Regions from separate parts of the Desulfonispora thiosulfatigenes DSM 11270 genome, predicted to be linked through region 3. Evidence: riboswitches for the same ligand, from Rfam matches in the RefSeq annotation. Region 3 holds a riboswitch; each other region holds the start of a gene.

Region 1 (4,266 bases), on a different contig from region 3:
AGTTTCTTCTATTGTAGAAGAAATTGTTTCCATACCTGCACTTGATTCTTTGGTACTTTCTTCTATATCTTGAGACCTGCTAGCAAATTCATCCATTAAATTATAGATTAAACTTGAATCCTTTTGATATTGTACTCCGATATCGACCATCTCTTGATAATCTGCTTTAACCTGATTATCAATAAATCCCAAAACACCATTTGCATTATCTGATAGATTTTGAAAGGCTTCTTGGACTTGTCTAATTACCACATCAATTTTACCTACTGTGCTACTAGATTGTTCTGCTAATTTGCGTACTTCATCAGCTACTACAGTAAATCCTCGGCCTTGTTCTCCCGCTCTTGCCGCTTCAATAGCAGCATTTAAGGCTAATAGATTTGTTTGTTCTGCTATATCAGAAATAACCTGGGCCATATTTACGATATCATCTACAACTTGTCCTTCTTTAATAGCCTTTAAGATATTTGCTTGTTTTTCGGTATATAATTCATTGGCAACCTTTTGCGAATTAGTAGCATTTTCTTTGATTTCTTCTGCCCTTTTTTCAATTTGATTTACTATCTTTTGCCCTTCTTCTGCTTTTTTAGTTAAATTAGTTACGATAGAAAATGTTTCCTGAGAAGAAGCTGAAACCTGTTCAGTTATCGCACTTGTCTCTTCCATACCAGCGGCTATTTCTTGCGTACTTGCATTAATTCCTTCTACTTGAGCTGTAATTTCTTCAGTATTTGCTGAAAGTTCTTCACTAGAAGCAGATAATTCCTCAGAACTTACTCTTATTTCTTGAATTAAATCCTTTAAATTAGTAATCATTTCTCTAAAATTACCAGCTAATTTTCCAATTTCATCTTCACCATTAACATCTATATCTACTATTAAATTACCACTAGCAACCTCACTTGTAATTTGGGAAAGATTCTTTAACGGTATTAATATCCGTCTTAATAAGTATAAAACTATCACGACTAATAAAATAATTATTGCTATTCCCATAGTTATACTTGAGCGAGCTTGTTTAATTACGGGATCATCAAGTACTTGTTCAGGAATAATTACTCCTAACGCAAATCCTGTCGATTTGATGGGTTGGTAAAAGGTATATTGCATCTCACCCTTAAAATCAGCTAAACCCCAACCTTCCTTTCCAGCAACCATTTCCTGTCCAATTTTACCTGCTTCATCTTCAAGATCTGTTATATTAGTTGACAAGATTAATGACTCATCTTTATGAGCTGTAAAAATTCCGCCTCTATCTACTAAAAAAGCATAACTACCTTCATACGGATCTAAGGCATTAACTATGTTATTTACCACTTCTGTAGAAAGGTCTATAGTCATAAGTCCTAAGAAATGATTTCCATCATAAACAGGGGTTGATAAGGTTACAACTGGTTTTCCTGTAAGTTTATCTATATACGGATTAGTATAATATGTCTTATTTTCTTGCTTTCCTTCCACATACCAATCCCTTTGACTTAAGATATAGTCATCACCATGATATGCTTCGCTGACATCATAAATATTTTGGGTACTTTCAGAAGCAAAGTAAATATTAAAAATATTCTTATCCCTTTCCACCACAGCTTTTATAGTAGATATGTAAGAATTATATTCTGCTTGTCCCATGTAAGTGGACGGATTACGATCTCTAGCCAACTCTACTTTTTTCGCAAAATCAATAATATCATTTGTGTCTGCTAAGGTTTCTAATATACCCATGTATCTTGTAAAATAGGAATCTATTTCCGCTGCTGCTCCCTTTGCAGCTTGTACCCCAGTATTATGTGCTCCTTCCCAGCCTACATTTTTAATGCCTTTAATATTTGTGCTGATGATGAAAACTAGGCCAATAGTTATTACAAGAATTACTGGAACAATAATTTTTGCCGCTAAAGACTTATTACTCCATTTCATTGGCTACACCCCTTTATATAATATTCCATAATTTCACCTTTCTTCTTTAATTTCATATTTTTTTTCTTTTGTGGACTTTAAAAAACAGCCCATAAATGGCTGTCAAAAGACAAAACATTTAACGGTAACCTGGCTATCATAGCTTGCGCCTTAGATCCATGGCTTTGCGTCCTACTTTTTCAAATAGTTTGCCTTTTTCAATAAATTGTATATAGTAATTATTTGGTATATTTATTATATTTTGTCGAATTTTCCCTGCATATAGCATTTTAGCATACTTTAAATAAAAATATAATCATCTTTTTTAATTTTACTCTTTACAATTTATAACAAAAAACCCTCGGTCAATATTTCTATTGTACCAAGGATTTTTTCTACTATATTTTATTGTGTTGGAGTTAGATTTATTAAACCTTTTGTCCAGGCAAATGAAGCGATTTTTACTCTATTATCCACATCAAGCTTCTCCATTATATTACATAAATGATTTTTTACCGTGTTTTCAGAGATATATAAAGAGTTTGCTATTTCTTTGTTCGTAACACCCTCAGCGACCAATCTAATTATTTCATATTCCCTTTCTGTGATATTATGGGTCTTATAATTTGGTTCTATAGTATGAATTTCCAGTAATTCTTTGAATATTTGTTTACCGATAGATTTATCCAAGGCTACTTCTCCGTTTAAAATTTCCTTAGTTTCTAAAATTAACTCAGTTACTTCTATATCCTTATTAAGTAAGCCGTGTACACCACAAGTTATATACTCAATTAAATTATTTTCATTTTTATAATCATTTAAAACCACTAATTTACTCTCTGGAAAAAGGCCCTTAATTCTTTGAATAATCTTAATTTCATCTACCTCTATGTCTTCTATATCTAAAAAAATAACATCCGGCCTTAATGAGTTACTATTTTCTAACTTATCTAAATCAAGTCTAATTTCATCTATTATTTGAAAGCCTTTAATTGTGGTTAGCACCTTTTTTAATTTTTGTCGAAACAAATCATGATTATAAATAAGTAGGGTTTTTACTTCAACCAAACTACATCACTCCTTATCTTTATTAATTTTAAGAATTACATACATCGCAACTAAATTTGTATAACCACTTTCTATTATAAGTTTTTATTATGCTATATATAAAAATAGCCTATAAGTACCATATCAAAATACTCCCACCTTTTATATACTGTTATTAAGATATAAGATTTTTATCACAAGCATAAAAAATAAAAGGAGGTTTTTATCATGTCTGATGATACGGTTGTTGCTAGTAAGTTCACATGGTCTGATTTACTGAAAAAGGAAGATTGGTGGGCAATCTGGGCTGCTTTTATAATTATAAGCCTAGCATTTATCAGTAACTTTACGGAATTATTTAATTTAAAGGCTGTAAAACCACAAAAATGGGGTTCAGCAGAAGCTCCATCTATCCTCAGTTCATTTGACGGTATAATGCCTAACTTACTATTTCTCTTAATTGGTCTAGTGATCCTTTTTGGTTTAGGTATAAAAATAATGGAAGGTAAATCCACTAAATTCTCAATCGGTTTTGTTGGAATATTCATTCTAGCTACATTTGCATATTTCTTTGCTAATCATTATTTAATTGGAACCTATTTAGGGTATGCCTTTTGGGCATTAGGTTTAGGTTTACTAATTTGTAATACAGTTAAAACACCCGAATGGTTAAAACCAGCAATTAAAACAGAGTTTTATATTAAAACTGGATTAGTTTTATTAGGAGCTGAAATTTTATTCTCTAATATTGTCAGCTTTGGAATGTATGGTTTAGGTATTGCTTGGTTTGTAACTCCAGTAGTAGTAATATTTATGTGGCTCTTTGGTACAAAAGTTCTAAAAATGGTTAGTAAGCCTATGGTTATGGTAATCGCAGCTGCAACTTCTGTTTGTGGGGTTTCAGCAGCGATAGCCGCAGCCGCAGCCTCTAAAGCAAAAAAAGAAGACTTAACATTCGCAATTGGCTTAACTTTAATCTTTACAGTTCTAATGATGGTATTTATGCCTCTTGGTCTAAAAGCAATTGGTATGGATCCAATAATCGGTGGAGCTTGGATGGGTGGAACAATTGATGCTACAGGTGCAGTTGTTCTAGCTGGTGAAGCCTTAGGTCCAGAAGCAGGTCAAGTAGCAGCTATGGTTAAAATGATTCAAAACGTACTCATTGGAGTCATCGCCTTTGCTATCGCTATATTCTGGGTAACTAGAGTTGAAAGAGATCCTAATGGTCCTAGTGTTGGAATAAGTGAAATCTGGCACAGATTCCCTAAGTTTATCCTAGGATTTATCTTTGCTTCACTTTTCTTCTCTTTCATAATCGAA
Region 2 (4,266 bases), on a different contig from region 3:
ACTATGAAGAAACCATGAATAAGGTTAATAATAATCCAAGTGATACGAAGCTACAGCAAAAACTTCTTTCTCTTAGTCAAAAGATGGATGACTTAAAGGCTTGGCAAATAGAAAGTGAAGCAAAGACTGTACTTACTAAATTAGGAGTAACAGATTTTGAAAAAAAAGTAGGAATTCTTTCTGGTGGGCAAAGAAAAAGAATTGCCTTAGCTAGTGCCTTAATTAGTCCCTGTGATTTATTAATTTTAGATGAACCGACAAATCATTTAGATAATCAAACAATTGATTGGCTAGAAGAATATTTAAAAGGTTATAAAGGTGCATTAATTATGGTTACCCATGATAGATATTTTCTAGATAGGGTAATTAATAATATCGTTGAAATCGATAAGGGAAAGGTCTATAAATATACAGGCAATTATTCTTATTTTCTAGAAAAGAAAGTAGAAAGACAGCAAAGTGCGGAAAGCTCTGAGTTAAAAAGACAAAATATCTTTCGAAATGAATTAGCTTGGATTAAAAGAGGGGTTAGGGCAAGAGGAACAAAGCAAAAGGCGCGTATTGATAGATTTGAAGATTTAAAAGATTCAAAATTAGATTTACATAAAGACAAATTAGAAATTAAGGCAGTAGCAAGTAGACTAGGTAAAAAGGTTATAGAACTTGAAAATATAAGCAAAAAATTTAATGATCAAAATGTTATAGATGATTTTAGTTATATTTTCACAGGAGATAGTAGAGTGGGAATTATTGGTCCTAATGGAATAGGTAAATCAACTCTTTTAAATATAATAGCAGAGCGAATAACTGCAGATAGTGGAATTTTAGAAATTGGTCAAACAGTGAAATTAGGTTGTTTTTTCCAAGAGAACTATGAAATTAAAGAAGATTTACGTGTTATCGAATATATTAAAGAAGTAGCAGAGTTCTTACCAGACGGGGAAGGTAACTTAATTAGTGCTTCACAAATGTTAGAGAAATTCTTATTTCCCCCTGAAAAACAGTGGACATCCATTGCCAGGCTTTCGGGTGGAGAAAAGAGAAGATTATATCTATTAAGAGTATTAATGCAGGCTCCTAATGTTTTATTACTAGATGAGCCAACGAATGATTTAGATATTGAAACTTTAACTATTTTAGAAAATTATTTAGATGAATTTCCAGGGGTAGTAATTGCAGTATCTCATGACCGCTATTTTTTAGATAAGGTAGCTGAAAATATTTTTGCTTATCAAGAAGGGGGAATTATTAAAACCTTCGTGGGTAATTATTCAGAGTATTTAGAGTATAAAAGCATTAATGAGATATCAGAGGAAAAAATAATAATCAAAGAAAAAAAGGATCCTCTACTAAAGACAAAAGAGCCAGTATTAAAGTTAACCTATAAAGAGCAAAAAGAGTTTGAGCAAATTGAAGATATTATTACACAAATGGAAGAAGAATTAGAAAAGGTTTCGGAGGAAATCAATATAGCCGGTAGTAATTATGTTTTACTAGAAGAATTAACAAATAAGCAGCAAGAACTAGAAAAGGAATTAGAAGAAAAAATGGATCGCTGGGCTTATTTAACTCAATTAGCCGAGGAAATAGAAGAAAATAAAAAAATAAGCAAAAATGTTAAAGAAGAAAGCTAATACATTAAAAATATTTAGTAATTAATCAAGCAATAAGGGCATAAACTTAGATTTAATAATCTATTTAGAGTTAAAAGTAAATATATAGTTAAGAATATTTTTCAAGCTGAAACTGCGTAAATAAATCTAAATAATTGGAAATACACTATACATATGGATAAATTTGAATTATAATAGAACAACATTCCAATTGATAAATAACGTATACATGGATAAGGGCAAATCATTTGAAAAGATGAGACGCAAAGCTATGGGTCTAAAGCTTAAGGCTATGGCTGCCAGGCTGCCAATGATAAAAACACATTAATTGTGTGCTTATTATTGGTGGCCTTTTTTTGTATTATTATAAGATATTTCAAGGGGGAAATAATGATGAAATGGTTTCGGAATCATTTAGCAAGTAAGTTAATTATACCGACAGTAATACTTTTAATAATTGGATTTTCTACGATGATTGTATTAGGTAATACTCAAATGGAAAAGGCAGTCTGGGAGGAAGTAGAAGCCGAAGGAAGCTTAGGGGTAAGAGCTGCTTCAGCGGAAATTCAAGCATATTTTAATAAATATGTTAGCCTTTTAACTATGGCAAATAGTAATGAAATAATTAACTTAGCCAGCAAAATGGAGGGGCGTGACCTTTCAGCCTATTTAGGAACACCTGAATATGATAGATTTATAAATTTAACAAAACGACTTTCTGATAATGATCCTCAAGTAATAGATATTTATATAGCTTCAGAAATTAGTAAATCTAATATAGCTATGTCCGGTTGGATTCCTGATGATGATTATGATTGTACGCAAAGACCATGGTATATTGAGGGGAAGGCAAAAAATGATATTTATTTTGCCAAGCCCTATATAGATGTCGATACTAAAGATAGAATTGTTACTATGAGTAGACCCATTTATCAAGGAGATAAATTTCTAGGCTTATTAGCTGTAGACTTAAGTTTAAAAGAAGTAAACGAAATAATAAGCTCCATGCAAAATTTCGAGGGAGATTTAATATTTATGTTAGGTGAGGATGGTACTTTTATTGACCATCCTGATGAAAAATTAGTGCTTACGCAAAGTTTAGACATTAAAGGGGATATTAATAATATTTTCACTAAAATGGTTAAAGGCGAGACGGGGTATGGTGAAGCGGAATTTGGCGGATTACAAAAGGTTATTTTTTATCACCCGGTTAAGTTAACAAATTGGTCAATTGCGATTTCCGTTCCAAAGGAGATTTTAACTGCACCAATTATTAAAGATACTAGGCAAAATGCCTTAATTGGAGCAATAATTGTAATTGTCATAAGTTTAGTAATTTTCTTTATGGTAAGATATTCACTGCGCCCTTTAGGAGAGTTAAATAAATTAACTAATGAAATAGCAGAAGGTAATTTAGATGTAGATATAGAGGTAAAGGGTACAGATGAGGTTGGAAGGTTAGCTGGTAATTTCCAAAGAATGTCTGATAATTTACGAGATTTAGTGGAGGACATAAAAGCAGATGCTGTGAAGCTAAGCGCTTCAAGCGAAGAATTATCAGCTAATATTGAAGAAATAGCAGGTCAAACGCAAAATATTACTTCAAGTAGTCAAGAAATAGCAGCAGGGGTAGAAGAAACAAGTGCTTCAACAGAAGAAGTATCAGCAATTTCAGCTGATATTAATACATCTGCCATAGATCTAGCTAAAAGAGCAAGTACAGGAAGTGAAGAAGCAAGTAAAATTAAGCAAAGGGCAGAAAAGTTTACAAAGGATGCTCAGGCTGCACTTGAAGATACCAACGCGTTATTTAGTCAAAGACAGGCGGCAATTTTAAAATCTTTAGAACAAGGTAAGGTAGTGGAAAAAGTAGTGCAAATGACTAAGGTAATTTCAGACATTGCTGAGCAAACTAATCTATTAGCCTTAAATGCAGCAATCGAAGCAGCCAGGGCAGGAGAACAAGGACGTGGTTTTTCAGTGGTAGCTGAGGAAGTAAGAAAGTTAGCTGAACAATCTAAACAAACTGTAGGAGAAATTAGTCCAATTATTGATCAAGTGCAAGATGCATTTAAGAATTTAGCCGAAGATACAAACGGAATTTTGAAGTTCATGGTAGAAAAGGTTGGAGCAGATTACAAACTTATGCTTGGTACAGGAGAGCAATATCAAAATGATTCTGATTATTTAGCAGGGATAGTAGAGGAATTTAAAAATAAAGCTGATCAGATTAAAGATTCTACCGACGAAGCTAGTATGGCTATGGATCAAATTGCTACTACGGTAGAAAATGCCAACGCAGGTACGCAAGATATTGCAAATAACATAGGTGAAACGACAAAGGCCTTAGAAGAAGTAGCTCATGTAACTCAGAAGCAAGCAGAAGTAGCAGATAGATTAATTAAATTAGTAGGGAAGTTTAAGGTATAAAAAGGAGCGACTTTAAATCATGAATTTAAAGTCGCTCTTCTTTTTTAAAGATGATATACTACTAGAGTAATTTTATATATAGAGGAGATTAACCATGAGTGTATTATTAGTAGAAAATGTTAGTCATGATTTTGGGGGCAGGAAAATTTTAGAAGATGCCTCATTTCGTTTATTAAAAGGGGAACATGTTGGATTAGTAGGAGCTAATGGAGAAGGTAAAACT
Region 3 (4,266 bases):
AGTGAGCAAACCGTAAGCCGGGTTCTGTCGTGGATGATCATCTATCTGGGATGCAAGTTACCAAGCACCTCGTGCGACCTACCCGGGAACAGAGCGGGCTACTCCATGCGTTCCCCTATTAGGTCTTGCTCCAAGTGGGGTTTACCTAGCCAGCTAGTCACCTAGCTGCTGGTGCGCTCTTACCGCACCGTTCCACCCTTACCTTCAAAAGAAGGCGGTTTATTTCTGTGGCACTATCCTTGAGGTCACCCTCACTGGCCGTTAGCCAGCACCCTGCCCTATGGAGCCCGGACTTTCCTCAAACACAGCCTTGCGGCTTATGCCTGCGATCATCTAGTTTACTCAATTTATTATTTAGTATTCTTGTCAGGTACAAAGTATATCATACTAAATCTTAGATAACAACTGGGTTATTTTTCTATACATCTAAAACAAGGATGCGCCGACAATTTTCACAATAGTGTACGGTGTCTTGACTATTAACTTCTCTTAAATGCAATATGGATATCCCTATTCTACATCCTGAGCAGGCGCCATTATTTATTTTTGCAATTCCTCGATTATCATAGTCCTTTTGAATTTGTCTATATTTTTCTAATAGCTCTGGGCCAATTTCCCTGCTTAATTTTTCTATTTCTTCTTCTAATTCTACTTTTCTTAAATTAAATTTTTCTTTATTTTCTCTAAATTGTTCTAGATTTTCTTGGTAATCTTTAATTAATGTCTTTAATTGCTTTCCATCTTTACGCATTCCTTTTTTTTCATTTTCTAGATTTTCCATGTAATTTAAAATTTCTTCTTCTACCTCTTTTATTTCTTGTTTATTTGTTTCAACATTTTCCTGCATTACTTCTAACTCACGGGCTTCATTACAGCTGCCGTCATAAAGTTTGTTTTCTTTAATATTTTTATTATTTAATAAATCCTGGAGATTTTTTTCTTTATTTTGGATGACTCCTTCTTTTTCTCTTAGTTCATCTTTGTTATGTTCGTAATTTTCTTTAAGGGGAGCAATTTTATTTTTCATTTCTGTTAAAACATTTACTAAATCTTCTTGTTTTAATTCTTTTTTTACCCGCGTTAGTTCTTGTTCTTTTTGTTGTAAATCCCACAGCATTTTTGTTTTCATTTTATTTCCCCCTTTAATTCTATACAATAAAAGGATAGGAGCATATAACTATACCCCTATCCTTAAATAAACTTAAATGGCTCTGTATTAATTTTTGATTCAATAATTTCAAGTTCTGAAAAACTATTTTGCAGATATGCTGCTACTTTTTTCACTACTGGTACTTCGGTTGCAAAATGCCCAGCATCAATTAAACATATTCCTAAATTTTCTGCATCTTGGGCTTCATGAAATTTAAGGTCTCCTGTTAAGAAGACATCTGCACCTATATTAATGGCATCGTTTATTAAGCTTGCCGCACTACCTCCACATAAAGATACCTTTTTAATTTTAGTATCTAAATTTCCTACATATCTTAAACTATCAATGTTTAAAGCAGCCTTGACTTGTTTGATAAATTCTAAAAGGCTAGTTTCTTGCGGTAATATTCCTACTCTACCTAAGCCTACATTTTGGTCAAATGTATTTACTTGGCTACTTTTATCTAAGACTTTTACATCTGTCAGTTCTAAGAGATCAGCTAAGATATCATTAACTCCCCCTGGGCATGAATCTAAATTAGTATGTGCACAGTATAAGTTAATTTCAGATTTAATTAACTTTGTAATTAATTTCCCTTGCGGATTGTCGAGAGTAATATTAGCTAAAGGATTAAACATCGGATTATGATGGGCTATGATTAAATCAATGCCTTTTTCTATTGCTTCATTTACGACATGGAGAGTCACATCTAATGTGACCAAAATTTTTTGCACATTAGAGTCTATGCTACCTAACATAAGTCCTACATTATCCCATTTTTCTGCATATTCTTTTGGTGCTAATTGTTCAAATTGTTTAATTACATCTTTAACTCTGCTGGCCATCCTAACACCCTCTTTACATTTTGCCATTTATTTTTTATATTATCTGCTCTCTCTTTAGCCTTTATATTAGTACTATTTGCTAATTGACTTAATATTCCCTTCTCACTTTCAAGCAAGCTATCTAATGATGGTATTAATAAAGGATGCTTTGTTTCGACTAATTTTGGTCCTAAAAAGTATAAAATATCATCATCTATTTCCATTTTACCTTGTTCTAAAGACATTATTTCATAATAAAATCCTTCTTCTTCTACTAATTGTTCTTCCACTATCTTCCAGCCATTTTCTGATGCCCATCTGCGTAGTGCTTCTGCACCCACATGAGGCTGTAAAATCATATGTTTTAAGCTTTTAACTACTTCTGGTTTTTCTTCTAAAATTGTTCTCATTGTGGATCCGCCCATACCTGCAATGATTACTGTATCTACTTCACCGGGGCTTAAGACGCTTAGTCCATCACCTAATCTTGCTGTAACCTTATCTTCTACAAGGTATGCTTTTACTTGCTCCTGCGCAAATTTTAAAGGTCCTTCATTTAAGTCAGCAGCAATTACCTTAGGTGAGATATTCTCTTTGGCTATATAACAAGCGATTAAGGCATGGTCTGTCCCGATGTCTGCCACCGTATTTCCCTTAGGAATTAACTTTACTATTTCCTCTAAACGTTTAGATAATTTAATCATTATTAGCCACCTCAGCTCTATCATTTACTAATATTATAACCCAATATTAGTAGCGACTCAAACTATAACTAAACAAAAGAGAATATCTAAAGCAGATAAAATATTAAGGACATAATTTTGTTCTTGAACCAAAAAAGCCAGTACGTTGCCAAAGGCAAAATACTGACTTTCTTAGAGTAAAGTTATAAAATTGTATCTTTGAGAGGCGATATATATGAGCTATGACGTTTGCAGCCAGACTATCATAGTGTAAAACGCCGTAGACCCTATGGCTTTGTATCCCCGTGTTTAACCGGGTTTTCCCTTGGCATTATTCATTTTATTGCTTGTGCTTTACTTCTCCGGAACCCGAAGCATATCACCCTGATGGATTAGAGCGAACCTGCTTTTGTTGTTCAGCCGTTCCAACTCAGTCAAGGTGCATCCCAGTGTGTGTGCAATGAGCCAGAAGCTATCACCCTTTTGCACGGTATAGGTCGTGTACTTCAAGTTTTTCGGTACATCCGCCGTCACGCCCTGCATGGTATCGCTAGAGATCACCAGTTCTACTAAACGTCCCATCACTGCCGAGACCTCGGCACGTGTGGCTGTACCTTGCGGGTCGAAAAGATTTCCGTGCTTTCCACTGATTACGCCTGCCATCTGTATCTGCTTAACGGCATCCTTGGCGTAGACACTGATTTTAGTGCTGTCCGCAAAGGTGTTTTCCCCATAGACTTTCGGCATTGTGAAACCAATGACTTTAGCATAGTTCTGTATAATAACTGCCATCTGCTCACGGGTAATAGACTGATCCGGGGCAAATGTTCCATTGCCGGTGCCGTTTATGATGCTGTTTTTTCTCGCCCATTCAATGTAGCCCATGTAGTAAGCATCGCTTTTCACATCGGTGAAATTACTCTTTTTGTAGCCACTCACATCGGCATTTGCTAGTCGTCCTAGCACCGTGACAAACATTCCTCTTGTCATGGCAGTATTCGGACTGAAAATGGTAGCGGAAGTGCCGCTGAACAATCCACGGCTTACCACAAACTCAATATCATCCTTTGCCCAGTGGTTTGCAATGTCCGTGAATACGGTGTCGGCCTGTTTATAGCCGATGCCGTAGGTGGAAAAATGATCGGTGCTGAAACGCAGGACTTTTTCCACACTATCATAGACTGAGTTTACGAGCCAGTGTACCTTGCCATTTTCGTCCACATAAACAGCCTGCACATTCCTGGCCTTTTCGTTTGCGCCTAGGGTGTACGGGATAGTTACCGATACGCTGCCTGCACCAAAGTTCTGTACCTGTTTGTCGTTGCCGTAGTTCACCTTAAGGTCGAATACCGGGCGGCTACCAATGGCTCTTTTTGCTTCCCCGGTTAGCTTACCACTGTCTACGCGGTTAGCAGTGATATTCATATCAGACTTTGCTTGACTGTTGATTTCCCGAACGGTCGCCAAATCCATGCCGACTCTGATGTTAGGATTATCCACCACCACAATGGTGTTGACGATTTTCTTTGCGATGATGGTATCTTGCACGTTCTTTGGCAGATTGACCGTTACACTAGAGCCGGCCTTGATGCCGGTGTCTACACGGAGA

What was found. Region 3 has a riboswitch for cyclic di-GMP ahead of B8965_RS06600 (tRNA (adenine(22)-N(1))-methyltransferase). Riboswitches for the same ligand answer to the same signal wherever they lie in the genome.
Region 1: it holds a riboswitch for cyclic di-GMP, as region 3 does, so the genes downstream of both, B8965_RS03145 (methyl-accepting chemotaxis protein) here and B8965_RS06600 (tRNA (adenine(22)-N(1))-methyltransferase) in region 3, are expected to answer to the same signal.
Region 2: it holds a riboswitch for cyclic di-GMP, as region 3 does, so the genes downstream of both, B8965_RS04390 (methyl-accepting chemotaxis protein) here and B8965_RS06600 (tRNA (adenine(22)-N(1))-methyltransferase) in region 3, are expected to answer to the same signal.

The regions. Positions count from the first base shown of each region.
Region 1 is NZ_FWWT01000012.1:21,141-25,406, forward strand. Features, by position in the region: gene B8965_RS03145 (methyl-accepting chemotaxis protein) at 1-1,917, opposite strand, end outside; cyclic di-GMP riboswitch class I at 2,038-2,120, opposite strand; gene B8965_RS03150 (LuxR C-terminal-related transcriptional regulator) at 2,302-2,964, opposite strand; gene B8965_RS03155 (YeiH family protein) at 3,172-4,266, shown strand, end outside.
Region 2 is NZ_FWWT01000013.1:135,406-139,671, reverse strand. Features, by position in the region: gene B8965_RS04395 (ABC-F family ATP-binding cassette domain-containing protein) at 1-1,634, shown strand, start outside; cyclic di-GMP riboswitch class I at 1,842-1,925, shown strand; gene B8965_RS04390 (methyl-accepting chemotaxis protein) at 2,007-4,043, shown strand; gene B8965_RS04385 (ABC-F family ATP-binding cassette domain-containing protein) at 4,138-4,266, shown strand, end outside.
Region 3 is NZ_FWWT01000016.1:216,962-221,227, reverse strand. Features, by position in the region: RNA gene rnpB (RNase P RNA component class A) at 1-345, opposite strand, end outside; gene B8965_RS06610 (zinc ribbon domain-containing protein) at 419-1,129, opposite strand; gene B8965_RS06605 (Nif3-like dinuclear metal center hexameric protein) at 1,192-2,022, opposite strand; gene B8965_RS06600 (tRNA (adenine(22)-N(1))-methyltransferase) at 1,971-2,678, opposite strand; cyclic di-GMP riboswitch class I at 2,905-2,991, opposite strand; gene B8965_RS06595 (S-layer homology domain-containing protein) at 3,012-4,266, opposite strand, start outside.